2 regions of the Streptomyces sp. NPDC005202 genome follow, and region 2 is predicted to be linked to the other one. Evidence: riboswitches for the same ligand, from Rfam matches in the RefSeq annotation. Region 2 holds a riboswitch; the other holds the start of a gene.
What was found. A riboswitch is a leader RNA that binds a small molecule or an ion and turns the genes downstream of it on or off. The one in region 2 is predicted to bind S-adenosylmethionine.

Region 1: linked by a shared signal. The riboswitch ahead of ABZV31_RS02670 (aminotransferase class V-fold PLP-dependent enzyme) and the one ahead of thrC (threonine synthase) in region 2 are both predicted to bind S-adenosylmethionine.

Annotation. Positions count from the first base shown of each region.
Region 1 covers NZ_JBEXHW010000001.1:565,914-580,778, forward strand. The annotation lists gene ABZV31_RS02660 (cytochrome bc complex cytochrome b subunit) at 1-1,619, shown strand, start outside; gene trpD (anthranilate phosphoribosyltransferase) at 1,758-2,822, shown strand; SAM riboswitch class IV at 2,908-3,024, shown strand; gene ABZV31_RS02670 (aminotransferase class V-fold PLP-dependent enzyme) at 3,209-4,570, shown strand; gene ABZV31_RS02675 (Lrp/AsnC ligand binding domain-containing protein) at 4,595-4,876, opposite strand; gene ABZV31_RS02680 (rhomboid family intramembrane serine protease) at 4,873-5,616, opposite strand; gene ABZV31_RS02685 (hypothetical protein) at 5,774-6,013, shown strand; gene ABZV31_RS02690 (NYN domain-containing protein) at 6,075-7,424, shown strand; gene ABZV31_RS02695 (NlpC/P60 family protein) at 7,754-8,785, shown strand; gene ABZV31_RS02700 (NlpC/P60 family protein) at 9,029-10,045, shown strand; gene ABZV31_RS02705 (hypothetical protein) at 10,077-11,306, shown strand; gene ABZV31_RS02710 (PadR family transcriptional regulator) at 11,294-11,824, opposite strand; partial or broken gene ABZV31_RS02715 (MATE family efflux transporter) at 11,921-13,242, shown strand; gene ABZV31_RS02720 (glycosyltransferase 87 family protein) at 13,203-14,432, opposite strand; gene ABZV31_RS02725 (glycosyltransferase family 4 protein) at 14,583-14,865, shown strand, end outside.
Region 2 covers NZ_JBEXHW010000010.1:49,143-64,007, forward strand. The annotation lists gene otsB (trehalose-phosphatase) at 1-201, shown strand, start outside; gene ABZV31_RS17425 (trehalose-6-phosphate synthase) at 285-1,718, opposite strand; gene ABZV31_RS17430 (glucosyl-3-phosphoglycerate synthase) at 1,802-2,746, opposite strand; SAM riboswitch class I at 2,916-3,060, shown strand; gene thrC (threonine synthase) at 3,079-4,359, shown strand; gene ABZV31_RS17440 (MoaD/ThiS family protein) at 4,356-4,631, shown strand; gene ABZV31_RS17445 (cold-shock protein) at 5,063-5,266, shown strand; gene groL (chaperonin GroEL) at 5,666-7,288, shown strand; gene ABZV31_RS17455 (NADH:flavin oxidoreductase) at 7,505-8,635, shown strand; partial or broken gene ABZV31_RS17460 (MFS transporter) at 8,749-9,572, shown strand; gene ABZV31_RS17465 (hypothetical protein) at 9,596-10,177, opposite strand; gene ABZV31_RS17470 (hypothetical protein) at 10,183-11,172, opposite strand; gene ABZV31_RS17475 (DUF397 domain-containing protein) at 11,402-11,611, opposite strand; gene ABZV31_RS17480 (helix-turn-helix transcriptional regulator) at 11,595-12,434, opposite strand; gene ABZV31_RS17485 (hypothetical protein) at 12,546-12,794, shown strand; gene murQ (N-acetylmuramic acid 6-phosphate etherase) at 13,143-14,078, opposite strand; gene ABZV31_RS17495 (MurR/RpiR family transcriptional regulator) at 14,307-14,865, opposite strand, start outside.

The DNA.
Region 1 (14,865 bases), on a different contig from region 2:
ACGAGTCCCGCTCTCGCGGGCAGGCACCGGCCGGCGAGCGCCTCGCCGACTGGGCCGACGGCCGGCTCGGGATCTACTCCCTGGCCAAGGCCAACATGCGCAAGATCTTCCCCGACCACTGGTCGTTCATGTTGGGTGAGGTCTGCCTCTACAGCTTCCTGATCATCATCCTCACGGGTGTGTATCTGACGCTGTTCTTCCACCCGTCGATGAACGAGGTGGAGTATCACGGAAGCTACGTCCCGCTCCAGGGACAGCTGATGTCCGAGGCGTTCAACTCGACCCTGCACATCTCCTTCGACGTGCGCGGTGGTCTGCTCATCCGGCAGATCCACCACTGGGCCGCGCTGATCTTCCTCGCCGGCATGTTCGTGCACATGATGCGCGTGTTCTTCACCGGCGCGTTCCGCAAGCCGCGTGAGATCAACTGGCTGTTCGGCTTCCTGCTGTTCGTCCTGGGCATGTTCACCGGCTTCACCGGTTACTCGCTCCCGGACGACCTGCTCTCCGGCACCGGTGTCCGCTTCATGGAGGGCGCGATCCTGTCCGTGCCGATCGTCGGCACGTACCTGTCGTTCTTCCTCTTCGGCGGCGAGTTCCCCGGTCACGACTTCGTGGCGCGGTTCTACTCGATCCACATCCTGCTGCTGCCGGGCATCATGCTCGGCCTGGTCGTCGGCCACCTGATCCTGGTCATCTACCACAAGCACACGCAGTTCGCGGGCCCCGGAAGGACCAACAACAACGTCGTCGGCATGCCGCTGCTGCCGGTCTACATGGCCAAGGCCGGAGGCTTCTTCTTCCTGGTCTTCGGTGTCATCGCGGCCATCGCGGCGATCACCCAGATCAACCCGATCTGGGCCATGGGCCCCTACCGTCCGGACCAGGTGTCCACCGGCGCCCAGCCCGACTGGTACATGGGCTTCGCCGAGGGTCTGATCCGCTACATGCCGGGCTGGGAGGTCAACTTCTGGGGCCACACGCTCGTCCTCGGCGTGTTCATCCCGCTGGTGCTCTTCCCGCTGGTCCTGGCTGCGATCGCGGTCTACCCGTTCATCGAGGCCTGGATCACCGGCGACAAGCGCGAACACCACATCCTGGACCGTCCGCGCAACGCCCCGACGCGTACCGCCTTCGGTGTCGCCTGGATCACCATCTACATGATCACCCTGGTCGGCGGCGGCAACGACCTGATCGCCACGCACTTCAACCTGTCGATCAACGCGGTCACGTGGTTCGTCCGGATCGGCTTCTTCCTCGGCCCGGTCATCGCGTTCCTCGTCACCAAGCGGATCTGCCTCGGCCTCCAGCGCCGGGACCGGGACAAGGTGCTGCACGGCCGCGAGACGGGCATCATCAAGCGCCTGCCGCACGGTGAGTTCATCGAGGTCCACGAGCCGCTCAGCCAGGAGCAGCTGTACACCCTCACGGCGCACGAGCAGTACCAGCCGGTCGCGATCGGCCCGACGGTCGACGAGAACGGCGTCGAGCGCAAGGTGAAGGGTTCGCAGAAGCTGCGCGCCAAGCTCAGCAACGCCTTCTACGGCGAGGACTCCCAGGTCCCGAAGCCGACTGTCGAGGAGTACAAGGAGATCACGAGCGGCCACGGCCACCACTGATCGCTGCGCACGCCACGCCACGGCGAAGGGCCCCGTCCGAACACCGGACGGGGCCCTTCGCCGTGCCGCGGGCTGGATAGGGTGGAACTGTTCGAGACCCGCGTCCCGTAGTCCGGGACATCGACCCAGGAGCTGCTGATGAGCGCTGTGACCCCCGCTGGAGGCGACACCGCGGCGGGCCGCTCCTGGCCCGAGGTGCTGAACGGTCTGCTGGAGGGCCGCGACCAGAGCGCGGACGACACCGCCTGGGCGATGGACCGGATCATGCGCGGCGAGGCGACGGACGCCCAGATCGCCGGGTTCGCGGTGGCGCTGCGGGCCAAGGGCGAGACGGTGGAGGAGATCACCGGCCTGGTCCGGGCGATGTACGAGCACGCGAACCTCATCGAGGTGCCGGGCGCCACCGTCGACATCGTCGGTACGGGCGGGGACGGTGCGAAGACGGTGAACATCTCCACGATGTCGTCGATCGTCGTCGCCGGCACGGGCGTCAAGGTGGTCAAGCACGGCAACCGCGCCGCGTCGTCGGCGTCCGGGGCGTCCGATGTCCTGGAGAAGCTCGGCGTCAATCTGGAGCTGACGCCGCAGCGGGTGGCCGAGGTCGCCGAGGAGGCGGGGATCACCTTCTGCTTCGCGGTGAAGTTCCACCCGGCGCTACGACATGTGGCCGCCGCCCGCAGCCAGTTGGGCATCCGCACCACGTTCAACTTCCTCGGCCCGCTGACCAACCCGGCGAAGGTGAAGGCGCAGGCGGTGGGCGTCGCCGACCCGCGCGTGGCGCCGATCGTCGCGGGCGTCTTCGCCGAGCGCGGCAACTCGTCCCTGGTCTTCCGCGGTGACGACGGTCTCGACGAGCTGACGATCACCTCCACCTCGCGGGTGTGGATCGTCCGGGACGGCAAGGTGACCGAGGAGCGTTTCGACCCGCGGGACGTCGGCATCGAGCTCGTGCCCGTGGAGGCCCTGCGAGGGGCGGACGCGTCGTACAACGCCGAGGTCGCCCGGCGCCTGCTGGACGGCGAGACCGGCCCGGTGCGGGATGCCGTACTGCTGAACTCGGCGGCGGCGCTGGTGGCCCTGGAGCCGGGCTCCGGGACGCTGGCCGAGCAGATCCGCGCCGGGATGGAGAAGGCCGCGGAGTCGATCGACTCGGGGGCGGCCAAGCGGACGCTGGACCGCTGGGTGGCGGCCAGCAACGCCTGACCGGTGCACGGTGTGACGCAAGGCGCAGTCCACGATCCGGACTTCGCCTTGCACACCGAAGATCGTGTGGCAGGATGTTGAACCAGGTCATGAGCGACAGCCATTCGGCCCCGGCCGGCTGTCCGGCAACCCTCCGTCCGTGGCGGGGTGCCCCGGGTGAGGACCAGGCCGCAGGCAGCGAGGTCTGCGGCAAGCGCGGACCCCTCGCGAAAACCAGGGGTCCTGGTCGTTCGAGGGAGTCTTCCGTGAGCAAGCGAATGCGATAGCGCCGCAGAGCCCCGCCTCCGCCATACCCCTTTCACCTTGTCCTGTGCCGTAGACGCCCTTTTCGTCATGCTCCGCGCGTCCGGCACGGCGATTCCGCCTGCCTCCACGGGAGTTCACCCATGTCTGTCTTCACCGTCGCCGCCGACCAGTCCGTTTGTGCCCCGCTGCCCGTTCTCGGCCGAGATGTCACTGTCCCGCTCGTCACCGGTGGCGAGGTCACCTACGCCGCGCTCGACTACGCGGCCAGCGCCCCGGCGCTCCAGCGCGTCTGGGACGACGTGGCGGCGTACGCGCCGTACTACGGCAGCGTCCACCGTGGCGCCGGCTACCTCTCCCAGCTGTCGACCGACCTGTTCGAGAACGCCCGGAGGACCGTCGCGCAGTTCCTCGACTGCCGTGAGTCCGACCAGGTGATCTTCACCCGGTCCACCACCGACTCCCTCAACCTCCTCGCCCGCGCGATCCCCGCCGACTGCCAGGTCTTCGTCTTCGAGACCGAGCACCACGCTTCGCTGCTGCCGTGGAAGGACGCGCAGGTCACCTACCTCAACGCCCCGCGCACGCCGCAGCAGGCCGTCCGGACCCTGGAGCAGGCCCTCGCAGACCGCGACCCCCATGGCCCGGCCCTGGTCTGCGTCACCGGCGCCTCCAACGTCACCGGCGAGCTGTGGCCGGTGCGGGAGCTGGCCGCCGCCGCCCACGCGCATGGCGCCCGCATCGTCCTGGACGCCGCCCAGCTCGCCCCGCACCACCCGGTGTCGGTCGAGGACCTCGACGTCGACTGGGTCGCCTTCTCCGGCCACAAGCTGTACGCCCCCTTCGGCTCCGGCGTCCTGGCGGGCCGCGCCGACTGGCTGCGCGAGGCCGAGCCGTACCTCGCCGGCGGCGGCGCCAGCCGCAAGGTCACGCGGCGGACGGACGGGGGAGTGGACGTGGAGTGGCACGACACGGCCGCCCGCCACGAGGCCGGCTCGCCCAACGTCATCGGCGCCTACTCCATCGCCTCCGCCTGCAGGGCCCTCACCGAGACCGGCTTCGACACGCTGGTCGCCCGCGAGCAGTACCTGATCCGCAAGGTCAGGGCAGGTCTCGCCGAGGTGCCCGAGGTCAGGGTCCTCTCCCTCTTCGGCGCCGACGCGCCCCGCGTCGGCGTGATCTCCTTCGTTGTCGAGGGCTGGAACAGCTCCCACTTCGCCGCCGCACTCTCCGCCGAGTACGGCATCGGCGTCCGCGACGGCCTCTTCTGCGCCCACCCCCTGGTCCGCACGCTGCTCGGCAGCGACCCGCAGAGCCAGGGCGAGTGCGGCGCCCCCGAGGTGGCGCCCGGCGAGAAGTCCCTCAACGCCATCCGCGTCAGCTTCGGCGCCGGCACCCCCGACGAACACGTCGACCGCTTCGTCAACGCGGTGCGGGAACTGGTCCGGGACGGCGCGAAGTGGCAGTACCGGACGGAGGACGGCCGCTGCGTGCCGGCGGTGTGAGCGGGGAGGCCCAGGAGGCGGTGCTCACGAGTCCAGCCCGATCGCGAACGCCGCCTCCAGGTCGTGCTGCGAGTACGTACGGAAAGCGACATGCGTGTCCGTCGCCTCCACGCCCGGAATCTTGCTGATCCGCCCGGGGATGACCTCCGCGAGCGCCTCGTGCTCCTTCACCCGCACCATGGCGATCAGGTCGTAGGTCCCGGTGACGGAGAAGACCTCGCTGACGGAGTCCAGCGCGGCGATCTGCTCCGCGATCTCGGGGATCCGGTCGACGCTGGTCTTGATGAGGACGATCGCGGTGATCACGGCTGGTTTTCTCCCTCGGGGGCCGGAGCAGGGACGGCCTTCACTCTAGTCGTCCGGCCGAATCGGACCCACGCGTAGGCGAAGCCCAGCCCGAACCCCACCAGGTGGGCCAGATAGGCCACCCCCGGCCCCTGGGCGGCCCGTCCGGCCGCCAGCCACTGCAGGGCCGCCCAGAAGGGCAGGACGATCCATGCGGGCAGGCGCAGCGGCAGGAAGAACAGGAACGGGAAGAGACTGGTCACCCGGGCCCGGGGGAACAGGTACAGAAACGCGCCGAGGACCGCCGAGATCGCCCCGGACGCCCCCACCAGGGTCTGTTCCGAGGCGGCGTTGGCGGCCGCGTAGCCCAGCAGGGCCAGATAGCCGCAGCCGACGTAGAACAGCGTGAACTGGACGCGGCCCATCCGTTCCTCTGTCATCGCCCCGAAGACGTAGAGGAAGAGCATGTTGCCGAGCAGATGCACCCAGCTGCCGTGTACGAACAGGGCCGTCGCGGGGCTGAGGGCGGCCCGTGGGGAGCCCTCGAACAGCTCGGCGGGGATCACGCCCCAGCGCCGGAAGTAGGCCCGCTGGGCGACGAGCAGCCCGTCGCCCAAGCCGTACGCCGGGTCGAGCCCCGCCGCCGGGCCGATCAGGAAGACCAGGCAGCACAGGACGATCAGGGCGTACGTCATCGGCGCCGGCAGGCCCCGCACCGCCCGGACCGCCCTGACGGCCGCCGCATTCCAGTTGTTGATCACGGACACAGAGCATGGCGTAACGGGATGCAACCGCGCAGACCGCCTCGCCGCCGTGGACGGACGGGCGGCGAGTTGCCGCCACACCGTAGGGTTACGAGCCACACGCACCAGGGAAGCTGGCGCATCACGGAAACTAGAAGGAAGGCGAACAGTCACGATGACGGTTCCCCTGCCGACCGCCACGACGCGGTGGCGCTGCACCCTCTGCGGCAACCTGACCCGCTTCGACGTGACGCGCTCGTCGAAGGTCGTCGAGTACGTCCACCTCGACCTGGCCGGCGAGCCGGCGGTCGAGGAGCGCGAGGTGGTCAGTGAGACGATCGAGTCGGTGCGTTGCCGCTGGTGCAACGCCGTGGACCAGGTGGAACTCGTGGACAGGCCGGGAGCCGGCTCCTGAGCGGAGCGGTCCCGCACAGGTGATCCCTGAGGGGGATCCCGCACAGGCATTGGGGTGACGGATGGTGGAGACACAAGGCGGGGGGCCGGACGACGGCGCCGCTGAGGTGCTCGACCGTCCGCTGCCCGACGGCGTGCGCCGCAGGGTCGTCCAGATCGTGTCCGACGGGTTCGGCGGGCTGACGATCGGAGAGCTGCCCGCGCAGCTGAGGCAGTACGCCCGGTTCGCCCCGAACCGCCGGGCCAAGTTCGCGGGCAATGCCATGGCGGTGGCGCTGGAGACCGATCCGCTGTTCCGGCAGCGCATCGGCGAGAAGCTCAGAGAGGCCCAGCCGGAGCTGTCCGGCGCCCTCGACTCCGGCTCGCCGCCGTTGGCCGCGGACCCGCTCGACGTGGCGGCCGCGGCCTACGTGCTGCGGCCGGCGGGCTGGGTGAAGCTGGTGGCCGCCGCGGGCGATGAGGTCCAGCGGGCGGACGCCGAGCGCGCCAACGAGGAGAACCGGGCCGAGCTGGAGCGTCTGCGCGCCGAGCTGGCGGCGGCCCGCGAGCAGACCCGGACCGAGACCGAGCGGCTGCGCGCCGAACTGGATCAGGCCAAGAAAGAGGCCGAGTCGCTGCACCGCAAACTGCGGGCCGCGCTCAGCGACGTCAAGCGCGGCGAGGCCGCGCTGCGCAAGGCGCTGGGCGAGGTCGAGGCCGTGCGCGCCGAGGGACAGGCGCAGGTGTCGGCCGCCGAGAGCGAGACCCGGCGGCTCAAGGCGCGCCTCGGCGAGACGGAGGCAGCCCTGGAGGCCGCTCGTCGGGCGGCCCGCGAGGGACGCAGCGTCGAGGACATGCGGGCGCGGCTGCTGCTCGACACCGTGCTGGACGCGGCCCAGGGGCTGCGCCGGGAGCTGGCGCTGCCGCCGGTGTCCGTACGTCCCGCGGAGACGGTGGACGCGGTCGAACCGGGACGGATGACCCCGAAGGACATCGCCGCCCGCGCGCTGTCCGAGAACGACCCCGCGATCCTCGACCAGCTGCTCGCGCTGCCGCAGGTGCATCTGGTGGTCGACGGCTACAACGTCACCAAGACCGGCTATCCGCAGATGCCGCTGGAGAAGCAGCGGTTGAGACTCCTCGGCCAGCTCTCGCAGCTCGCCGCGCAGACCGGCGCCGAGGTCACCTGTGTCTTCGACGGGGCCGAACTGGTGGCGCCGGTGCTGCTCGCGCCGCCGCGCGGCGTGCGGGTGCTGTTCTCCAAACCGGGCGTCACCGCCGACGAGTTGATCCGCCAGCTGGTGCGCGCCGAGCCGCCGGGCCGGCCCGTCATCGTCGCCTCGACCGACCGTGAGGTGGCCGACGGGGTTGCCAGGGCGGGGGCGCGGCCGGTGGCGTCCGCGGTGCTCCTCAAGCGACTTTCCCGGGCATAACGGACTCCCGTGCGCGGCCCGGGTGTTGCGAGGTAACACCCCATGGGTCGCGTACGCCCCAACCGCAACCTAGAGGCTGTATGCCCGAATTGACGGAACCGTCACGCAACGTAGCGTCAACCCTGCATCACTGCATGTGAGTTGAGTGCAAAGAATGCATTGCGTGAGGAGATTTTCCCGCCGAGGATTTGAACTGATCACAGCTGGGTCACTAGGGTCTGGCCTCGAACCTCCGCACGGGTGATCACTCACAAGGGGTGAGTGACGGCGGAGGGGCACCGCCCACCGGCGTGTCGGTAGGCGGCTGAAGGAAGAAGGAGCTCGCCCCCGTGGCGTCCCACCGTCGACCCAAGCAGCCGAGCCGCGCACGTGTGACCGTGCTGACCACCGCAGCCGCCGCTGCTGTCGCCCTGAGTGCGCAGGCCGCCAATGCGGCGCCGAGCGCCAAGCCGAGCAAGGACGAGGTCAAGTCCAAGGTCGACAAGCTCTACCAGGAGGCGGAGCAGGCCACCGAGAAGTACAACGGGGCCAAGGAGAAGCAGCAGAAGCTCCAGAAGGAGATCTCCACGATCCAGGACAACGTCGCCCGCGGCCAGGAGGAGCTCAACAAGCTGCGCGACGGCCTCGGTTCGATGGCCGCCGGCCAGTACCGCTCCGGAGGCATCGACCCGTCCGTTCAGCTGTTCCTCTCCTCCAACCCGGACGACTATCTGGACAAGGCCTCCACGCTCGACCAGTTGAGCAGCCAGCAGGTCGAGGCGCTCAAGAAGATCCAGGACAAACAGCGTGAACTCGCCCAGGAGCGCGCCGAGGCCACGGCGAAGCTCAAGGACCTCGCCGCCACCCGCACCGAGCTGGGCAAGAAGAAGAAGGAAGTCCAGGCCAAGCTCGCCGAGGCGCAGAAGCTCCTCAACTCCCTGACGGCGAAGGAGAAGGCGGCGCTCGCCGCGGAGCAGAACCGGGCCAGCCGCGCCAGCGCGCGCGACGTCCTCGGCGCCAACAGCGCCGCCTCCGGGCGGGCCGGCGCCGCGTACTCCGCCGCCCAGAGCAAGATCGGCTCCCCTTACGTCTACGGCGCCTCCGGCCCGTCCTCCTTCGACTGCTCGGGCCTGACCTCCTGGGCGTACGCGCAGGCCGGCGTCTCCATCCCGCGCACCTCCGAGGCGCAGGCCAACATAGGCACCCGCATCTACTCGCAGAGCCAGCTCCAGGTCGGCGACCTCGTCTTCTTCTACGGCGACCTGCACCACGTCGGCCTCTACGCCGGCAACGGCCAGGTGCTGCACGCCCCGCACACCGGTGCCGTGGTGCGCTACGAGTCGATCGGCAACATGCCCTTCCAGTTCGGCGTCCGGGTCTGACCCGACGCCAAGATCAACGCACCGTGCCGCCCGAACGGGCGAATCACGAGAACGCACGCTGACCCCGCGCCCCGCCGATGACCTGCGTCAGAGGCGGGGCGCCGCGTTGTGCGGCCGCCGAGGACTTTGGTCGCTGCGTGTCCACGCGGCTACTGTCTGGCGCGTTTCCCCCACCACGGGCGGTTGTCCGCCCCGGCACCGGGGGAGCAGTCATGTCCGCCAGCGGAAGGACTACGGCTTCCCGTGGGGTCTCATCGCCGCCTTGCACCGTCCGGGTTCGACCGGGGCGCCAGTGCCGCCCTCTGTGTTCTGTCCGCCGCGGCCGCGGCTCTCGGCGCCGTACCGGCCATCGCCACACCGCACGCCGACGCCCGGGCCGAGGCGGACCGGCTCTACCAGGAGGCCGAGAAGGCGACCGAGGCCTACAACAAGGCCGACGAGCGGGCCGGCACGCTGCGCCGGCAGGTGCGCGGCTCCCAGGACCGCATCGCCCGGCAGCAGCAGCGCATCAACACCCTGCGGGAGTCGCTCGGTTCGCTCGCGGGCGCCCAGTACCGCTCCGGCGGCATCGACCCGTCCCTCGCCCTGCTGTTCTCCGACGACCCGGCCGACTACCTCGACAAGGCCTCCGTACTGGACCGGATCACCACCCACCAGGCCGGCGAGCTCAAGGATCTGCAGAAGGCCCTGCGCGAACTCGCCCAGGAGCGCGCCGAGGCCTCCCATACCCTCGCCGAGCTGGAGAAGAGGCGCAAGGCCGTCGTCTCCCACAAGCGCACCGTCGAGCAGAAGCTCGCCAAGGCCCGACGGTTGCTCAACTCCCTGTCCCCCGCCGAGCGCGAGGCCTACGACCGGGCCTCCCGCTCCGGCCGCGACGACATCCCCGGTCTCCTCGGCGGCGGCCCGGCCGCCTCGGCCCGCGCGGCCGCCGCCGTCGCAGCCGCCCACTCCGCCCTCGGCCGCCCCTACGTGTGGGGCGCCAACGGGCCCTTGGGCTTCGACTGTTCGGGCCTGATGCAGTGGTCGTACGCGCAGGCCGGAGTCCATCTGCCGCGCACCTCGCAGGAGCAGCGGTACGTCGGCCGGCGGATCCCGCTCTCCCAGGCCCGGCCCGGCGACCTCGTCGTCTACCGGTCCGACGCCGGCCATGTCGCGATGTACGCGGGCAACGGCCGGGTGATCCACGCCCCCTACCCCGGCGCGCCCGTGCGCTACGACCGGGTCGACATGATGCCGGTCTCGTCGGTCACCAGGGTCTGACGGCGGCTTCGAAGCGCCGTACGATCGGCAAGTGGCTGGTCGTAGGCACGCATCGGGATCCGCGGTCGTGGCGCTGTGCCTGCTGCTCGTGTCGTTGGTGGCGTGCGGCGGGCGCTCCGCGACCGACACCGCCGGGGCCGAGGTGCAACGGTTGCTCGACCGGCGGGCGGAGGCGGTCCTCCGCCACGACGAGCCGGCGTACGCCGCCACCGGCACCCGGGCGTCGTACGCGAACCTGCGGGCCGTGCCGTTCGCGGACTGGTCCTACCGCCTGACCCGACTGCACCGCAGCGGCGACACCGCCACCGCCGACGCGGAGCTGCGCTACCGCGTGACGGGGTACGACAAGGCGCCCGTCACCGTCGGCCGCACGCTCACCCTGTCCACCGGTGCCGACGGGAAGTGGTACGTCGACTCCGACCGGCCGGCGAAGCAGTCCGCCCAGCAGCTGTGGGACCAGGGCGCGGTGTCGGTGGTCCGGGGACGGCGCAGCCTCGTCCTCGGGGTCGGGCAGAGCGGCGAGACGCTGCACGGCTACGCGGACCTCGCGGACCGTGCGGTGCCGGCGGTGTCGGACGCGTGGGGCACGGACTGGAGCCGGCACGTCGTCGTCCTCGTCCCGAAGTCCCTGGAGGGGATGGCCGGGCTGCTCGGCTCGCCCGCCGCCAACTACCGCGGGATCGCCGCCGTCACCATGGGCGAGGTGAGCGAAGCGAAAGGGGGGTCCCCCCGGCCGGAGGCTGGGGGAGGCTCGGGCCAGGCACCCGCCGACCGGATCATCGTCAACCCCGACGCGTACGGCATGCTCGGCTCCCCCGGCAGACAGGTCGTGCTCACCCACGAGACGACCCACGTCGCCACCCGCGCCCACACCAACCCTGCCACGCCCCTGTGGCTGTCCGAGGGGTACGCCGACTGGGTCGGCTACCGCGGCACCGGGCGTACCGCGGCCCAGGCTGCGCCGGAGCTGCAGCGCGCCGTGTCGGAGGGGCACGTGCCCGCGGCGCTGCCGGCCGACAGGGACTTCGGCTTCACCACGGACGCGGCCCGGCTCGCCCAGGCGTACGAGGGCGGCTGGATGGCCTGCCGGCTGATCGCCGACCACTTCGGCGAGGTCCGGCTGGGCGAGTTCTACCGGGCCGTGGGCACGCACGACAAGCGGGCCGGCGCGGTCGAGGACGCGATGAAGAAGGTGCTGGGGACGACACCGGAGAAGTTCACCGAGCAGTGGCGGGAGTACCTCAGGGCTCAACTCGGCTGATCGAGCCGCGCGATCGCCTCCGTGAGCCACGCCCGCTCCGCCTCACCCGTCGCTCGCGCGACCCGCAGCATGCCCTGCCGGAACAGGTCGTCGGCCTCCTCGGCGCGTACGGGCCTGCCGTCCCGGTAGAAGAAGCTCGCCGGGGTTTCGAGGAACTCCAGCCGCCGCCGCAGCACCGCGGCCTGCTCCCGCCGGTCCGGCAGATGCCGCAGGAACGCGAGCAGCGTGTTGAAGCGGACGTGGTCGGTGATCTCGGCCTGCCGGGGGTGCCGCAGCCGTTCCAGCAGGTCCTCACGCCCCTTGTCGGTGAGGGACAGCACCCGGCGCGGGGCGGCGCCGGCGCCCTCCTCCATGTGCTGGTTCAGCTTGCCCGCGGTCACCAGCCGGGTGATCGCCGGGTAGAGCGCCCCGTCGCTGACCGGTCGGACGTGGCCGCTCAGCGCCTTGATCCGTTCCTTCAACTCGTAGCCGTGCAGCGGCTGTTCGGCCAGAAAACCCAGGATCGACAGCTCCAGCATCCGGCTCGGTCCCTCCTTGCGGGTGTCGTCCGCACATGATACCTCTCATCGAGCTACCCCTAAACGAGGTAGCTCGGATCAAGGGAGACCCGTGCCGTGAACGCCCACCGCAAGCAGCTCGTCGCGCTCGCCCACCCCGTCTACTTCTCCCTGCTTGCCTCCGTCGCCGCCGGGATCATCAACACCGTCTGGGTCTCCCGGCTCGGCGGCCCGGCCGTGGCCTCCGTCGCCGTCGCCACCAACACCGAGAACGTGCTGCTGGGCGTCGCCCTGGTCTTCGCCTCCGGTACGACCGTGCTGGTCGCGCACGCCAGGGGGAGCGCGCGATCCGGGCGCGGTGCGGTCGGCCGTACGCGGGGGCTGGGCCCTGTGCGCGCTGGTCACACCGGTCGTGGTGACCGGCGGGTTCCTGCTGCGGGAGCCGCTGGCCGGGCTGGTGCTCGGCGGCGGCGAGGGCGCCGCGCTGCCGCTCGCGGTCCCCTACTTCGCGATCTCCCTGCCGGGCATCGCCGTCTTCTTCGCCCAGCAGCTCGTCGACGACATTATCAAGGGCACCGGCGACACGAGGACGCCGATGCGGCTCGCGCTTGGCCAACGGCCTGATCCTGGTCTGCGACCCGTTCCTGATCCACCTGTACGGCGTCCGGGGTGCCGCCGCCTCGACCGTGCTGTGCCGGTGCGCGGCGCTGGCTGCCGGGCTGTGCGCCCTGCGCCGGAACGCGCTGCTGAAGACGGCCGGGCGGGCCCGTCCCGCGGAGGGCACCGGCGCGGCGCTGCGCCGGACCCTGACGACCGGGCTGCCCATGTCCGCCGACTTCACCGTCCGGCAGACCGGCGCCCTGGTGCTGGTGGCGATCGTGGCCCGGCTCGGGGTGACGGCGGTGGCCGCGTACTCCATCGCGTACAAGGTCATGTACGTCGCCACCATGGCCTTCTACGCCGTCCGGCAGGCCGCATCCATCCACACCGCACACACCCGCGGCGCCGGCCACGACGCACGGTGGGCCATCGGACGGCAGGCGGTGGTCGTCTCCGGCGCGGTGGGCCTGGCCGCGGCGGCCCTGCTGGGCGTCACCGCCCCCTGGGTGATGGCCGCCTTCGGCGCGGGACCCGCCGTCGCCCACGACGGGGTGCTGTTCCTGCGCTGCGTGGGGCCCTACCTGCTGCTGATGGCCTGCTTCATCGCGCTCGGCGGGGTCTTCGAGGGCAGTGGCGGAGCGCCGGTGCTGCTGCGGGTGACCGTGCTCGGCACGGCGGTCCAACTGCCGCTCGCCCACGTCCTGTCCGGGCTCGGCCTGCCCGGCGTGTGCCTGGCGCTGGCGCTCGCCATGGCGGTGCAGTGTGCGGCGGTGCTGCTGCTGTTGCGGCGGCAGGGGAGTCAGGAGGAGGCGGAGGTCTCATTGGTGCGGGCGGCCTGACCGGGCAGGGGTGCCGGGGCCGCCGAAGCGACCGCGGAGCGCCACAGCTCGCGGGCCGCGGTCACGGTGGCGGCCACCAGCAGGCCGTTGCGGACGAGCATGAGGATGACACCGAGCCGGTCGCTGGCGACGACGTCGGCGAAGAAGACCGGGAACTCCAGCACCGTCACAAGGGCCGCCGCCAGCACCAGCCCGACGGGCAGCGGCATCCCGCTGCCCCGGAAGCACAGGCAGACGGCCGCGAGGCCGACCAGCCACACGATGTACTGCGGGCTGATCACCCGGCTCGTGGTGGTGAACAGCAGCACCGCCGTGAACGCCGCGTCCGCGAGCGTGTGCGGCAGAAACCGCCACGCCCTCAGCCGCCACAGCAGCAGCCAGCCGAAGGCGGCGCCGGTGAGCGCCATCGCGGCCGTGCTCACCATGTCGACATGCGGACCGAGGAACTCCAGTGAGCCGTAGGTGAACAGCACCTCCCCGCTCCAGCCGAGGTGCCGGGCCACGTGGAAGACGAGCGCGCCCAGCGACTCCACCTCGGTGCCCCGGTTCCGCTGGAAGGTGAGGAAGGACAGGGCACCGGGCACGGCGAGCGCGCACAGCGAGCCCACCGCGGCCACGGTCACCGCCGCCGCGGCCCACGCCCGGCGCCGGACCGGGCCCGCGAGCAGCAGCACCGGCCACACCTTGAGCAACACCCCGAAGCCGGCCAGCGCCCCCATCACCCGCGGATGCCGGGCCCCCACGAGCAGCGCGGCCACCGCCACCGCGGTCACCATGACGTCGTAGCGCGCGTACACGGTGGGGCCGAGCAGCGCGACGCCCACCACCCACACCCAGGCGCCGCGCAGCGACCGGCCGGGACGCCGGCCGGCGTGCAGCAGCAGGCACAGCACCGCCAGGTCGGCCAGGACGGCCAGGGCGAAGAAGGCCGTGGCGTAGTCGAGGAAGGGCAGGGCGGCGGGGGAGAGGATCGCGAGCGCGGCGGCGGGCGGGTACTGCCAGGCGGCGTCGTCCAGCGGGAAGGTGCCGTGCCGCAGCACCTCGTACCAGCCCTGGTAGATCACCGACACGTCGCTCGTGACGTCCGGGCCAGGGAAGACGAACACCTTGAAGACGAAGAGCAGCAGCACCGTCCGGGTCGCGCCCCAGCTTCCCAGGAGCCCCGCCAGGCCTCGCCTCGTGCCCGCCATGTCCACCTGCGCCCCTGTCCGTCCGCTTCCCGTGCCGAGGGCCACATGATCTCCCGGTGGGCTGTGCGCGGGCCGTGAACCACGACCGTACCCGGCCCACGTCCAGGTGGGAGCACGACCGCGTGTCCAGGTTGGGTAGGGTCGGCGGCGATGCACAAGACCCTCATCGTGACCAACGACTTCCCGCCCCGGCCGGGCGGCATCCAGGCGTTCCTGCACAACATGGCGCTGCGGCTGGACCCGGAGCGGCTGGTCGTCTACGCCTCCACCTGGAAGCGCAGCCGGGAGGGGATCGAGGCCACGGCCGCCTTCGACGCGGAGCAGCCCTTCACGGTCGTACGCGACCGTACGACGATGCTGTTGCCGACGCCCGGGGCGACCCGGCGTGCGGTCGGGCTGCTGCGGGAACACGGCTGCACGTCGGTGTGGTTCG
Region 2 (14,865 bases):
GTCATGTACGCGGGTGACGATCTGGGCGACCTCCCCGCCTTCGCCGCGGTCGACGAACTCCGCTCCGAAGGCGTACCGGGCCTGCTGGTGTGCAGCGGCAGCACGGAGGTCACGGAACTGTCGGAGAGGGCGGACCTGGTGGTGGAGGGCCCGGAGGGGGTCGTACGCCTGCTGTGGGACCTGGCGGCCCGGCTGGCGTAGCCGCGGGCAGTCGTGCCGCCCCGAGTGCCTTGATGGCCTGGGGGCACCCCAGGGGGCGGCACGGATGGGCGCTGGGGGTGCCTTCAGTCAGCGTTCAGCTCACCCAGCTGATCCAGGAACCACTGCGCCGGCGGCAGCGCGGTAGCCGCCGCGGCCAGCCGCTTCGCGCGCTCCGCCCGCTCGTGGACCGGCATGCTCAGCGCCTCGTGCAGGGCCGCGGCCGTCCCGATCACGTCGTACGGGTTGACGACGATCGCGTCCTCGCCCAGCTCGTGGTACGCCCCCGCCTCCCGGGACAGCACCAGCGCGCAGCCGACGTCCGACACGAGCGGCATCTCCTTGGCGACCAGGTTCATGCCGTCCCGGATCGGGTTGACCAGCGCCACATCGGCCAGCCGGTACGCCGCAAGCGACCGCGCGAAGTCGTCCTTCACGTGCAGCACCACCGGCGTCCACCCCGGCGTCCCGTACTGCCCGTTGATCTCCTGCGCCAGCCGCTGCACCTCGGCCGTGTACTCCCGGTACACGGCGAGATCCTGCCGCGAGGGGTACGCGAACGCGACGTGCACCACCCGCTCCCGCCACTCGGGGTGGTCCTCCAGCAGCTGCCGGTACGCCAGCAGACCCCGCACGATGTTCTTCGACAGCTCGGTCCGGTCCACCCGCACGATCGTCCTGCGCGCGCCCCCGTCGGGCGCCGTGCCGATCTCCTCCCGCAGCGCCGCCATCCGCTCGGCGACGTCGGCCCGATGCGAGCGCTCCCGCAGGAACTCGGCGTCCGCGCCCAGCCCGTGGACCCCGACCCGCGTGCCCCCGAGCCCGCCGACGAGCGCTTCGCAGCACCCGGTGAACGCGTCCGCCCACCGCTGCGTGAGGAAGCCCAGCCGGTCGGCGCCCAGCATGCCGCGCAGCACCTGCTCGGCGACGTCGTCCGGCAGTATCCGAAAGTAGTCGACCGGCGCCCACGGCGTGTGCGAGAAGTGGCCGATCCGTACGTCCGGCCGGAAGTCGCGCAGCATCCCCGGGACCAGCGTGAGGTGGTAGTCCTGCACCACGACCGCCGCCCCCTCGGCCGCCTCCTCCGCCAGCGCTTCGGCGAAGGCGCGGTTGTAGGCCTCGTACGAGGCCCACTGGCGCCGGAACTCCGCGTCGAAGACCGGCTCCAGCGGCGTCTGGTACAGCATGTGGTGGACGAACCACAGCACCGAGTTGGCGATGCCGTTGTACGCGTCGGCGAAGACGCCCGCGTCGATGTCGAGCATCCGCACCTGCTGGCCGCCGGTCGCGTCGGACGGCAGCCGCCGTCCGCCCTCGAAGCGGCGCACCGCCTCCCGGTCGGCGTCGCTCAGCGCGGCGCACACCCATACCGCGCCCGCGTCCGGCCCGATCGCCGACAGCCCGGACACCAGCCCTCCGCCTCCACGTTTGGCGTGGAGCGAGCCGTCCTCGCGCACCTCGTACGAAACCGGGCCGCGATTGGACGCGACCAGCACCTCGGCACCGTGCGTTGAAGCCATAGCACTCAACCTAGCCCAGCCTGGAAACGCTCAAACGTACGGTTCCGCTTCGTGGGTGGGCCGTATACGGCCGGGCCGGGATTTCACGCCACCTTGCGTGCGGCGTACTCCGCGATCTCGAGCATCGGCGGCCGCTCCTCCATGTCCACCGAGTAGGTGCGCGGCTCGAAGCCGTCCTCCCCCCGTTCGAACTGGGTGAGGGAGGGGCGGATCAGATGGCCGCGGGCCAGGCGCAGCTGGGCGGTGCGGTAGATCGCGGCGGCCATGCGGCCCAGCGCCTGCCCGTCCTGGTGCCGGTGCTTGCGCACACCGACGTCGACCTGCGCGAGCGCGTCCAGGCCCACCAGGTGCAGTGCGTCGACCAGCATGCCCAGCTCGACGCCGTACCCGACGGGGAACGGCAGCTGTTCCAGCAGGGAGCGGCGGGCCGCGTACTCGCCGCCGAGCGGCTGCACGAAGCCGGCCAGCTGCGGCCAGTGCATGTTGAGCAGCGGCCGCGCCATCAGCTCGGTGACGCGCCCGCCCTGACCGGCCGCCGAGCCCAGGGGACGGTCGTACATGGCCTTGACCAGGTCGACGTCGGGGTCGGTGAGCAGCGGGCCCACGATCCCGGTGACGAAGTCGGAGGAGAACTCCTTCAGGTCGGCGTCGATGAAGCAGACGACGTCCCCCTCGGTCACGAGCAGGGAGCGCCACAGCACCTCACCCTTGCCCGGGACCGCCGGGATCCGCGGCAGGATGTCGTCGCGGTGGACGACGCGGGCGCCCGCGGCGGCGGCCACCTCGGAGGTGCGGTCGGTGGAACCCGAGTCGACGACGACGATCTCGTCGACGAGCGGGACCTGCTGCATCAGGTCGTGACGGATCACGGTGACGATGTCGCCGACCGTCTCCTCCTCGTTGAGGGCGGGCAGCACGACGCTGACCGACGAGCCGCTCGCGCGTTTGGCGGCCAGGATCCTGTAGAGCGGGCGATCGGTCACGGACCAGGAGCGTGTCCTCAGCCAGCGCTCGACTTCTTCCAGCACGGTCTGCGGCTCCTCACTGCAGTTCAAATCACAGTACGGATTCACACAGTCGGGTGATCCGTCTCGCGGTTCGGACGACTATCTCAACTGTCCTGGCCTTCGGTTACAGTCTTGAACAACGCGGATGACCATCGCATGTCGCGGGTCACCGCCACCCACAACCGCATACCGCTCATCCAGAGGGGCAGAGGGACACGGCCCGATGAAGCCCCGGCAACCCTCCAGCCGGTTCTCGTCCATCCATTGCGAGGCTCCCGGCTAGGGAAGGTGCCAAATCCGTCTCACGGCGAGATGCGTCGTGAGGAAGATGAGGAGAAAGGGCCTCGCCTCACATGGCTGTGCAGACCGCTGCAACCACCGCTGACACCGTCGACCTCGGTCCCGCCGCCGCGCTGTCCTGCCGCGAGTGCGGCCACCGCGTGCCCCTCGGCCCGGTCTTCGCGTGCGAGGAGTGTTTCGGCCCCCTGGAGATCGCCTACGACTTCTCGGCCTACGACACCGAGGAGCTCCGCAAGCAGATCGAGGCGGGCCCCGCGAACATCTGGCGCTACGCGCCGCTGCTGCCCGTCCCCGCGGACGTGGCCGAAAAGCCGAACCTGAACCCGGGCTGGACCAAGCTCGTCAAGGCCGACAACCTCGCCCGCGAGCTCGGCGTGACCGGCGGGTTGTATGTGAAGGACGACTCCGGCAACCCGACGCACTCCTTCAAGGACCGCGTCGTCGCCCAGGCCCTGGAGGCCGCCCGCGCCTTCGGCTTCACCACCCTGTCCTGCTCCTCCACCGGAAACCTGGCCGGTGCCGTCGGCGCCGCGGCCGCCCGCGCCGGCTTCCGCTCCTGCGTCTTCATCCCGCACGACCTGGAGCAGGGCAAGGTCGTCATGGCCGCGATCTACGGCGGCGACCTCGTCGGTATCGAGGGCAACTACGACGACGTGAACCGCTTCTGCTCCGAGCTGATCGGCGACCCGGCCGGCGAGGGCTGGGGCTTCGTCAACGTCAACCTGCGGCCGTACTACGCGGAGGGGTCCAAGACCCTGGCGTACGAGATCTGCGAGCAGCTGGGCTGGCGGCTGCCGGACCAGATCGTCGTGCCCATCGCCTCCGGCTCCCAGCTCACGAAGATCGACAAGGGTCTGCAGGAGCTCATCAAGCTCGGGCTGGTGGCGGACAAGCCGTACAAGATCTTCGGCGCCCAGGCCGAGGGCTGTTCGCCGGTGTCCACCGCCTTCAAGGCCGGCCACGAGGTCGTCCGGCCGCAGAAGCCGAACACCATCGCCAAGTCGCTGGCGATCGGCAACCCGGCCGACGGCCCGTACGTCCTCGACATCGCGCGCCGCACCGGCGGTGCCGTGGAGGACGTCACCGACGAGCAGGTCGTGGACGCCATCAAGCTCCTCGCCCGCACCGAGGGCATCTTCGCGGAGACGGCGGGCGGTGTGACGGTCGGCGTGACGAAGAAGCTGATCGAGAGCGGCGTCCTCGACCCGGCGAAGACGACCGTCGTCCTCAACACCGGCGACGGCCTGAAGACCCTGGACGCGGTGGCGGGCACCGGCCTCACCGCGACGATCCGTCCGACCCTGGACTCCTTCCGAGAGGCTGGCCTCGTATGAGCGTGACCGTTCGCATCCCCACCATCCTGCGCACCTACACCGGCGGTCAGGCCGAGGTGACCGCCGAGGGCGCGACCCTCGCCGAGGTCATCGCCGACCTGGAGAAGAACCACACCGGCATTGCCGCCCGCGTGCTGGACGACCAGGGGAAGCTGCGCCGCTTCGTCAACGTCTACGTCAACGACGACGACGTCCGCTTCGAGCAGGGCCTGGAGACCGCGACCCCGGACGGCGCGGGCGTCTCCATCATTCCGGCAGTCGCCGGCGGCTGATCGTTACCTTCGGTAACGCTCGTCACCGAGAGTTCATCGAATTGCCCCCTCCGTGAGAGAAGCGGAGGGGGCAATTCAGCGTGATTGAGCGCGGTACAGTTGGGGAACGCGCTTCTGATCCCCGGGTCGGAAGCCCTGGATTCCTCCCGCGTGCCCGACAAGAAGTAGCCAAAGTGCGCGGGTTTTTTGCGGCTTTTGTGGCCTTTGTGGGGCCCGACTTGCCCTGAATTCAGGTGAATTCTCACCACATTCCGGACCGGCCACGTCCAGAATTCTCGTCCGATTGACCTGTTGCAGACGGCAGTTGGACAGATACATTCAGCCGCGGTCGACGCGTTCCGGCGCACGCCCCCAAATCCATGGGGGGTGAGGTCTGACCCGGATCCGCGAAGTGTGGATCTGTGCAAGGGCCAGTAATAGGGGAGTTAGGCATGGCTCAGGGCACCGTCAAGTGGTTCAACGCGGAGAAGGGGTACGGCTTCATCGCGGTCGACGGTGGTGCGGACGTCTTCGTCCACTACAGCGCGATCCAGATGGACGGCTACCGCACGCTGGAAGAGGGCCAGCGGGTCGAGTTCGAGATCTCGCAGGGCCAGAAGGGCCCGCAGGCCGACATGGTCCGCGTCACGGCCTGAATCGCGCGACCACCGCAAGCAACGTCTTCTGCCGAAGGGCTCGCACCTCCATGGGGTGCGAGCCCTTCGGCGTGTCCGGGACCGTTCGACGGCTGCACGCACACCCGGGCGCGCCTGCTCCCGCGCTCGTACGCTCCCTGGTCGCGGCGGCTGAGCGCATCTGCCGATCCCGGTTCGCGCGCGGCTGAGCGCCGCCGCCGATCCCCCGAGGCGCTTGCACTCGGCAGGGGCGAGTGCTAATCATTGGCGTTAGCACTCTGAAGGTGAGAGTGACAATGAAGGACCGGGTCGGTGAGGCCACGGACCAGGTGGGGCAAGGAACCACCGGTCGGGGCCGTCCGTCGCGGGCGCGGGCGCGGTCCGAAGTAATCACCCCCAGTCCTGGAGGGACCACTTCACATGGCCAAGATCATCGCGTTCGACGAGGAGGCGCGGCGCGGCCTCGAGCGCGGCATGAACCAGCTCGCGGACGCCGTCAAGGTGACCCTCGGCCCCAAGGGCCGCAACGTCGTCCTCGAGAAGAAGTGGGGCGCCCCCACGATCACCAACGACGGTGTCTCCATCGCCAAGGAGATCGAGCTCGAGGACCCGTACGAGAAGATCGGCGCCGAGCTGGTCAAGGAAGTAGCGAAGAAGACCGACGACGTCGCCGGTGACGGTACGACGACCGCTACCGTCCTGGCCCAGGCGCTGGTCAAGGAGGGCCTGCGCAACGTCGCCGCCGGCGCCAACCCCATGGCCCTGAAGCGCGGTATCGAGAAGGCCGTCGAGGCCGTCTCCGCCGCCCTGCTCGACCAGGCCAAGGAGGTCGAGACCAAGGAGCAGATCGCCTCCACGGCCTCCATCTCCGCCGCCGACACCCAGATCGGCGAGCTCATCGCCGAGGCCATGGACAAGGTCGGCAAGGAAGGCGTCATCACCGTCGAGGAGTCGCAGACCTTCGGTCTGGAGCTGGAGCTCACCGAGGGCATGCGCTTCGACAAGGGCTACATCTCCGCCTACTTCGCGACCGACATGGAGCGCATGGAGGCGGTGCTCGAGGACCCGTACATCCTCATCGCCAACTCCAAGATCTCCGCGGTCAAGGACCTGCTCCCGCTCCTTGAGAAGGTCATGCAGTCGGGCAAGCCGCTGCTGATCATCGCCGAGGACGTCGAGGGCGAGGCCCTGTCCACCCTGGTCGTCAACAAGATCCGCGGCACCTTCAAGTCCGTCGCCGTCAAGGCCCCGGGCTTCGGCGACCGCCGCAAGGCCATGCTCGGCGACATCGCCATCCTCACGGGCGGCGAGGTCATCTCCGAGGAGGTCGGCCTCAAGCTGGAGAACGCGACCCTGGACCTCCTGGGCCGCGCCCGCAAGGTCGTCATCACCAAGGACGAGACCACCATCGTCGACGGTGCCGGCTCCGCCGAGCAGGTCGCGGGTCGCGTCAACCAGATCCGCGCCGAGATCGAGAACAGCGACTCCGACTACGACCGCGAGAAGCTGCAGGAGCGCCTGGCCAAGCTCGCCGGCGGTGTCGCGGTCATCAAGGCCGGTGCCGCCACCGAGGTGGAGCTCAAGGAGCGCAAGCACCGCATCGAGGACGCCGTCCGCAACGCCAAGGCGGCCGTCGAGGAGGGCATCGTCGCCGGTGGTGGCGTGGCCCTGCTGCAGGCCTCCCAGGTCTTCGAGAAGCTGGAGCTCGAGGGTGACGAGGCGACCGGCGCCCAGGCCGTGAAGCTCGCGCTCGAGGCCCCGCTGAAGCAGATCGCGATCAACGCCGGCCTCGAGGGCGGCGTCGTGGTCGAGAAGGTGCGCAACCTGACCCCGGGCCACGGCCTGAACGCCGCGACCGGCGAGTACGTCGACCTGATCAAGGAAGGCATCATCGACCCGGCGAAGGTGACCCGTTCCGCGCTGCAGAACGCCGCCTCCATCGCCGCGCTGTTCCTCACCACCGAGGCCGTCATCGCCGACAAGCCGGAGAAGGCCTCCGCGCCGGCCGGCGGCGGCATGCCGGGCGGTGACATGGACTTCTGATCCTTCGAAGGATCTTCGAGGATCGGAACCGTCCCTTCCGTGCCGAGGGCGGCACTCCCTGGAAGCAGGGGGTGCCGCCCTCGGGCGTGTTCCGGATCACAGCAAGTGGCGCCGGACGGCGGAATGCCGTACCGGGTGGGGCAGTTGACGCCTGTGTGCAGTAATGCGCGTGCACATACCAGCTGGTACTCATCACGCCTCCGAGGAGTCCGCCACGTGACCGCCACCGCAACCGAGTCCGCTTCCCGCGCGGCCCGCATCCTGTCCCGTCCTCTCACGCTGAACGGCCTCACCGTCCCCAACCGGATCGTGATGGCGCCCATGACGCGCATGTTTTCGCCGGGCGGCGTCCCCGGGGAGGACGTGGTGTCGTACTACGCCCGCCGCGCCGCCGCGGGCGTAGGGCTGATCGTCACCGAGGGCACCTACGTCGGGCACGAGTCGGCAGGGCAGAGCGACCGCGTGCCGCGGTTCCACGGGGAGGAGCAGCTCGCGGGATGGGCGAAGGTCGCCGAGGCCGTGCACGCGGCGGGCGGCAGGATCGTGCCGCAGCTGTGGCACATCGGCATGGTCCGGCAGCAGGGCCAGCCGCCGTTCCCGGACGCGCCCGCGGTCGGCCCCTCCGGGCTGCGCATCGACGGCACCGAGGGCACGGGCCGGGCGATGACGCAGCAGGACATCGATGACGTCATCGGCGCGTTCGCCGAGGCGGCCGCCGCCGCGGAGCGCATCGGCTTCGACGGGGTGGAGCTGCACGGCGCCCACGGCTACCTGCTCGACCAGTTCCTGTGGGCGGGCACCAACCGCCGTACGGACGCCTACGGCGGCGACGCGGTGGCCCGGACGAAGTTCGCGGCGGAGATCGTGGCGGCGGTCCGCGAGGTTGTCTCGCCGGAGTTCCCGGTCATCTTCCGCTACTCGCAGTGGAAGCAGGAGGCGTACAACGCGCGGCTCGCCGAGACCCCGGAGGAGCTGGAGGCGATCCTGACCCCGCTGGCGGCGGCCGGCGTGGACGTCTTCCACGCCTCCACGCGCCGCTACTGGCTGCCGGAGTTCGAGGGCTCGGACCTCAATCTCGCGGGCTGGACGAAGAAGCTGACCGGCAAGCCGGTCATCACCGTCGGCTCGGTCGGCCTCGACGGCGACTTCATCAGGGCGTTCCAGGGCGAGGGCGCCGCGGTGGGCAGCCTCGACAACCTCCTCGACCGCCTGGAGCGCGACGAGGTCGACCTGGTGGCCGTGGGTCGCGCCCTGCTCCAGGACCCGGAGTGGGCGGCGAAGGTCCTCGGCGGCCGCTTCGACGAGCTGAAGCCGTACGACCCTGCGGCGCTGAAGACGCTGAGCTGAGCCGGTACCTGACGGCACGAGGTCGGCGCCTCCCGCAGGTGGGAGGCGCCGACCTGCTGCTTGCACGACACCTGCACGTTCCGGCGCAGTACGCATATTTCCATTGCTTAAGGCACGTGCTGTTCTGGACCTCGGCCGGCCTGGGAGTCGTCGCGGCGGTCCTGGTGCTGAGCCTCGTACCGGAGTCGAAGGTGGGCACGGGCGGCCGGTTCGACCTGGTCTGAGCGGTGGGCATGGCGGTCGGCCTGGTCTGCCTGCTCCTGGCGATCTCCAAGGGCGCCGACTGGGGCTGGGCCGGCGGCATGACCCTGGGCCTGTTCGCGGCCGCCGTCGTGGTGCTCCTGTCGTGGGGCTTCTTCGAACTGCGCATCGAGGCCCCGCTGGTGGACCTGCGCACCACCGCCCGCCGACAGGTGCTGGTCACCAACCTCGCCTCGGTGGCAATCGGCTTCGCGATGTTCTCGATGTCCCTGGTCATCCCGCAGCTGCTGCAGATGCCCGCGCAGACCGGTTACGGCCTGGGCAAGTCGCTGCTGGCGTCCGGCCTCGTCATGGCACCGTCCGGCCTGGTGATGATGGCGGTCGCCCCGGTGTCCGCGACCGTGTCCCGGGCCAAGGGCCCGAAGGTGACGCTGATGATCGGCGCGCTGATCCCGCCTCCGAGACGGGCGCCGCCAACAGCCTCAACACCCTCATGCGGTCCATCGGCACGTCGACCGCCAGTGCGGTCGCGGGTGTCGTCCTGGCCCACATGACGACGCAATTCGGCTCCTACGCGCTGCCCTCCGAGAACGGCTTCAAGACCGTCCTGGCCGTAGGTGCCGACGCCGCCCTGCTCGGCTTCCTCGTCGCCTCCTTCATCCCGCGGCAGCGTCCTGCGGCGGTGGGGGAGCCGGTGGCGGCCGGGGAGACGGCGGCCTCGGAAGCGAAGGTGTGACGACGTCGCGTAGGACCTGGTTTCTAGAGGTTCCCCAGCGGCTCGATGTCGACCCGTACCGGCGTGCCCCAGACCCGCACCACCTCGTAATCGGTGAACTCGTGCACCAGCCGGTAGGCCATGGCGGCACGGGGCCCGCGGCGCTGGGCGGCGATGTACAGCTCCGCCTCGCGGCGGTCCCGGCGCGGGGTGCCGCACAGCTGCCACTCCCGCCCGTTCCACAGCTCCGGCAGCCAGCGCTGCTGGGGCTGTGGCCGGTCCCCGCGCACGCCGTACCGGGACGGGGCGGGGGCGGTGGGCTCGGCGGCGGGCCGGGTGTACGGATAGGAACCGTTGACGTCGGAACGGCGGGCGGCCCGGCGCCGAGTCTCGCACAGCAGGCACAGGTCGGGGGCGCTCTCGTCGACGGGGCCGTTGGGGTGCTCGGGGCACCGGGTCGCCGGGGCCGCGGTGGTGACGCTCTCGTCCAGCAGGTCGAGGGCGCGCCGCACATCCGCCTTGATCTCGTGCAGCTTGGCGTCGGGGGTGTCGCCGGTGAGGGCCTCGCCGTGCTCGCCGAGGAGGCGCAGCGCACGGCCGAGGGCGGTCAACTGGGCATGGTTCATCGTCGTCAGTCGGCGTAGTCCTTGAGCTTTTCGGTGTCGAGCCTGACCCGCACCGGGTCGGGCAGCTCGACGGTCGCCCCCCAAGGGTAGGACGGGGACTGCTGATAGCGGCCGTCCTTCGGTCTTCCTCGCCGCCGAGGCATCGCGGCGCGGATTCCGGCCGCGTAGGCGTGCACCGCGGTGGCGGGTACGGGTGCGTTGCTGCGCGCGGTGGCTCGCTCGCCCCGGCACGTGCCGCACATGCCGCCCGGCAGTGCCTCCGGACGGCCCGGGACGCCGCACTCGGCGCATTCGAGGAGCCGGAAGGGGCGGCGTGGAGGCTGCGGTGCGGGCGGCTCGGGAGGGAGCTTGTCGGTCAGTCGCCTGCGGACCAGGGCGGCGGGGTGGTGGACCGGGGTGGGCAGGCCGGAGGTCAGGGCGTGGAGTACGGCGTCGTCCGTGGCGCCCCTGGCGAACCACTCCGTCAGCAGCGGGGCGAGTTCCACGCATTCGGCCTGGGAGAGGGACAGAGCGGGTGCCGTGCGGCCCAGGGCGGCAAGGAGGATGTGGGCGCGGGAGCGGGTCGGGCGGGGCGGGCCCGGTGCCGGCTCCTCGCGTACGTCGCCCCGTGTGAACGCCGCCCACCAGTCGTCGTCTCGTGCCGTACGGGAGAACCACGATCGGGTGATCCAGCGGGAGCCGCCTGAGTTCGCCGCCACACGCTCCCGGCCTCGGCGCAAGTGGCCGGTCCGCTGGAGGTGGTTGAGGGCCGTGCGCAGCGCGCACTGCCCGTACGGAAGCGTCTTGGCCGGCGTCTTCACGGAGATGTCGGCGCCGTCGGGGAGACGGTCGATGTACGCGGCGATGGCGGCTTCGCGGGGTGGGAGGTGGGCGAAGTCGTTTCGGGAGCGGGCAAGTTGGTCGGGCGCCGAACGCTTGCCGTAACCCGGATTGGCCATCGAGTGCGGGGACGCGTGCGCGGGCAGGTGGGCGGGGCTGAGCTGGCCGTCAGCCATGGGATCGACTCTCTCTCGATCTCGTCGGTCAGGCCCCCGCAGGTGTTGGCGCACCTGACGGGGGCTATGCGTTGTGCGGGACGTCAGAGCCTTGTCACTGTGCGTGGCAAGTCGAACGCGCCAAGTCAACTCGCCGGGGTGGGAGGGTGGGTTGAGACCCTCCACCCATTCCTTGAAAAGTGCGCTCGGGGTTCGGCGTTTGAGCTTCGGGCCACTCGGGATCGGGCGTTCAGCCGGCCGACTTCACGTCCGCGACGAACGCCGACCAGGCCTCCGCCCGGAACACGAGCTTCGGGCCACGGGGGTTCTTGGAGTCGCGGACGGGGACGACGGTAGGGAAGTCGTGGGTCACTTCCAGGCAGTTGCCGCCGCTGCCGCCGCTGTAGCTGGACTTGCACCAGGTGGCCCCGGCCAGGTCGTACTCAGGGATGCTCCTCATGGGCGTAATCCTGCGCCATCGCCTCGATCAGGGCCAGGGAGTTCTCCGGCGAGCGTGCGCAGGCCGTGAGGAGTTCGTAGGTGAGCCGCTGGTGCTTGACGGTGGCCGGGTCGTCCTCCAGCCGCCCGGTGCCGACGCCCTCGAAGTAGACCCGCGGAGGCGCGTCCTCGAAGTCCATCAGCTTGAGGGAGCCCTCCATGGCCGGGTGCGCTCCCGCGTCGAACGGCAGTACCTGGACGATGACTCGGTTGCGGCGGACCAAGCCGACGACGTGCTTCAGGGCCTGAGCCATCACCTCGGACCCACCGGTCACCCTGCGCAGTGCGGCCTCGTCGATCACCGCCCACAACAAAGGCTCTGTTGGATCGTCGAAAATGCGCGCTCGCTCCACCCGAGCTGCCACCAACTCGTCGATCTCACCCTCCGGTGCCGTTGGCCGGTAGGCGCGGCACACGGCTCGTGCGTAGGCGGGTGTCTGCAGCAACCCCGGAATCAGCATCGGCGCGTACTCCCGGATCGCCGTGGCGACCGCCTCCGCCTCCGCCGCCTCCGCAAAGTGCTGCGGATATCGCGACTTGGCCGCCGCCCTGCAGTTCCGTGCGAAGAAGTCGTCCGTCCCCAGCACCTCGTCCAGCATGCGCGCGTACTCGGGCTGCATCCGCCGCGTTCCCGCCTCCAGCTGGCCGATGAACGAGCCGCTCACGAACAGCCGTTGCCCCAACTCCTCCTGGCTGAGGCCGGCCTTCTCGCGGGCGTGCCGTAGCTCGGCGCCCAGCAGGGCCCGCGGGGATGAGGAGGGGTCGAGGTCCCTCGGTCCGGGCATGGGCAGCTCCCTGTCGAACAGCAGAAATTGTTGGGGCGCCGGATGTGGCCAGGCTAGCCTCTCGTCGGACACTCTGTGTGGCGAAATGGCAACTCAGCGTGGAGGTAGGGAATGGTGCGGTCCACCGAAGAGATCGTGGAGTCGTTGCGGGCGGCCCTGGAGGCGGTCGGTGTCGTACTGCCGTCGCTGTGCGTCGACCCGGTGACCGGCGCGAGCGACGAGCCGTTCGCCCTGGTCGACCTGGGGCGCTGCAACGTCCGTACGGCCGAGCACTTGACGGACGTGCTGCGAGCGATGCCGACGAGTGAGGAACTGCGGGCGCGCGCACGGCGGCTGAACCGGGAGTCGCGACTGCCGTGAGTCGCCGCCGGTAGGTCCAGTATCCCAGCGCGCGGCGGCCTCTGTCACCGTTCTCCGGAATGCTCTCTGTGTGCCGTATGCGGCTTTAGGGTGGTCGAGACCCGGGCAACGCACGCACCACACGGAGGAGTTGAGCAGTGCCCCATGATGTCGCCGCCCTGGCGGACGAGCTCCTGCGCATGGCCGAGGCGGACAACCGGGCCACCGCCCGCGCGAACAGCGACGACCCGGCCGACCGGTTGGCGTGGCACCGCCCGACCGCGCGGCACGGGGACCGGCTGGCGGCGGTGGGGGAGGATCCTGGCGGCCGTGGAGACAGGGTTCGTGCGCGCGCCCCGAGCGTGCTCGTCAGCCCTTCGCCGCTGCCAGCGCGGCACGCAGATGGCCGCCGGACTCCTCCAGAAGGCGGGCCGCCGTCGGGCCGTCGACGTCGGCCAGGAGCGTCAGGATCGCGTTCTTCACCTCGCCGTCGGTGGCTGCGAGCGCCTGTTCGATCTCGTCGTCCGCCGCGCCCGTCGCGAGGGCGACGATACGGCGGGAGCGGGCGCGCAGCTTGTCGTTCGAGGCCCGTACGTCGACCATCAGGTTCCCGTAGGTCTTGCCCAGGCGGATCATCGTGATCGTCGAGAGCATGTTCAGGACCAGCTTCTGGGCCGTGCCGGCCTTCAGCCGGGTCGAGCCGGTGAGCAGTTCCGGGCCGACGACGATCTCGATGCCGTGCTCGGCGGCGGCCGCCAGCGCACTGTCCGCGTTGCAGGCGAGGCCGATCGTGAGCGCGCCCAGTTCCCGGGCGTGTTCGACCGCGCCGATGGCGTACGGGGTGCGGCCGGAGGCCGAGATGCCGACCACCGTGTCCTCGGGCGTGAGGCCGAGCGCGTTGAGGGCCTCGACCGCCAGTTCTCTGGAGTCCTCCGCGCCTTCGACGGAGGTCACCATGGCCTCGGGGCCGCCCGCGATCAGGCCGACGACCTGCGACGGGTCCGTGTTGAAGGTGGGCGGGCACTCGGAGGCGTCGAGGACGCCGAGGCGGCCGGCGGTACCGGCGCCGGCGTAGATCAGCCGGCCGCCCCGCGCCATCCGCTCCGCCACGGCGTCGATCGCGGCGGCGATCTGCGGCAGCCGATCGGCGACGGCGGTGGGCACGGTCGCGTCCTCGGCGTTCATGAGCCGTGCGATCTCGAGCGTGGGCAGCCGGTCGATCTCGGACAGCTCCGGGCGGAACGCCTCGGTCGTCAGCGTTTCCAACTCGGCGCGCAGCTCACGGTAGTGGGACGTGGAGGTCATGAGGGGGCGACTCTCTTCGTGCGGTACGACTGCCAGTGCGGGCGATCCGACTGCTCGGTGGCTCGGCGATCCGGGCGCTTCGGCGACGGGGTGGCGGTTGTCGGGGTGGCGGTTGTCGGGGTGACGGTTGTCGGGGTGGCGGTTGTCGGGGTGACGGTTGTCGGGGTGGCGGTGACGGGGTGACAGTGACGGTGACGGGGGTGGGCTCGGTCTGGAGGACGGGTGGGCCTAGCGCTGCGTTCCGCCGCCCCGCGGGCTGTGACGGTGGGCCAGCGCCTCGTACGACGCGGCGAGCGCCGGCGCGGCCGTCTCGTACGTCCGCTGCGCCACGCCCACGAACAGGCAGTCCACGACGAGCAGTTGGCTGGTCCGGGAGGACATCGCCGCCGGGCGCAGCTCGCTTTCGCGGGCCGTGGAGGTGGTCAGGACGTGGTCGGCGTACTGCGCGACGGGCGCGTCGGGCCGGCCGGTGATGGCGACGGTGGTCGCGCCGCGTTCGAAGGCGACCCGCAACGGCTCGATGACGTCTCCCGTCGACCCCGAGTGGGTGATCGCGATCGCCACGTCGCCCGCGCGCAGTTGCACCGCGTTGGTGACGGCGAGGTGCGGGTCGCTGTGCGCGTGCGCTATCAGCCCTATGCGCAGCAGCTTCTGGGTGAGGTCCTGCGCGACCAGGCCGGAGGCGCCGATGCCGTACACGTCGGTGCGGCGGGCGGCGGCGAGCGCGGTGACGGCCGCGCCGAGCTGCACGGTGTCGAGTCCGGCGGCGGTGTCGGCGAGGGTCTGC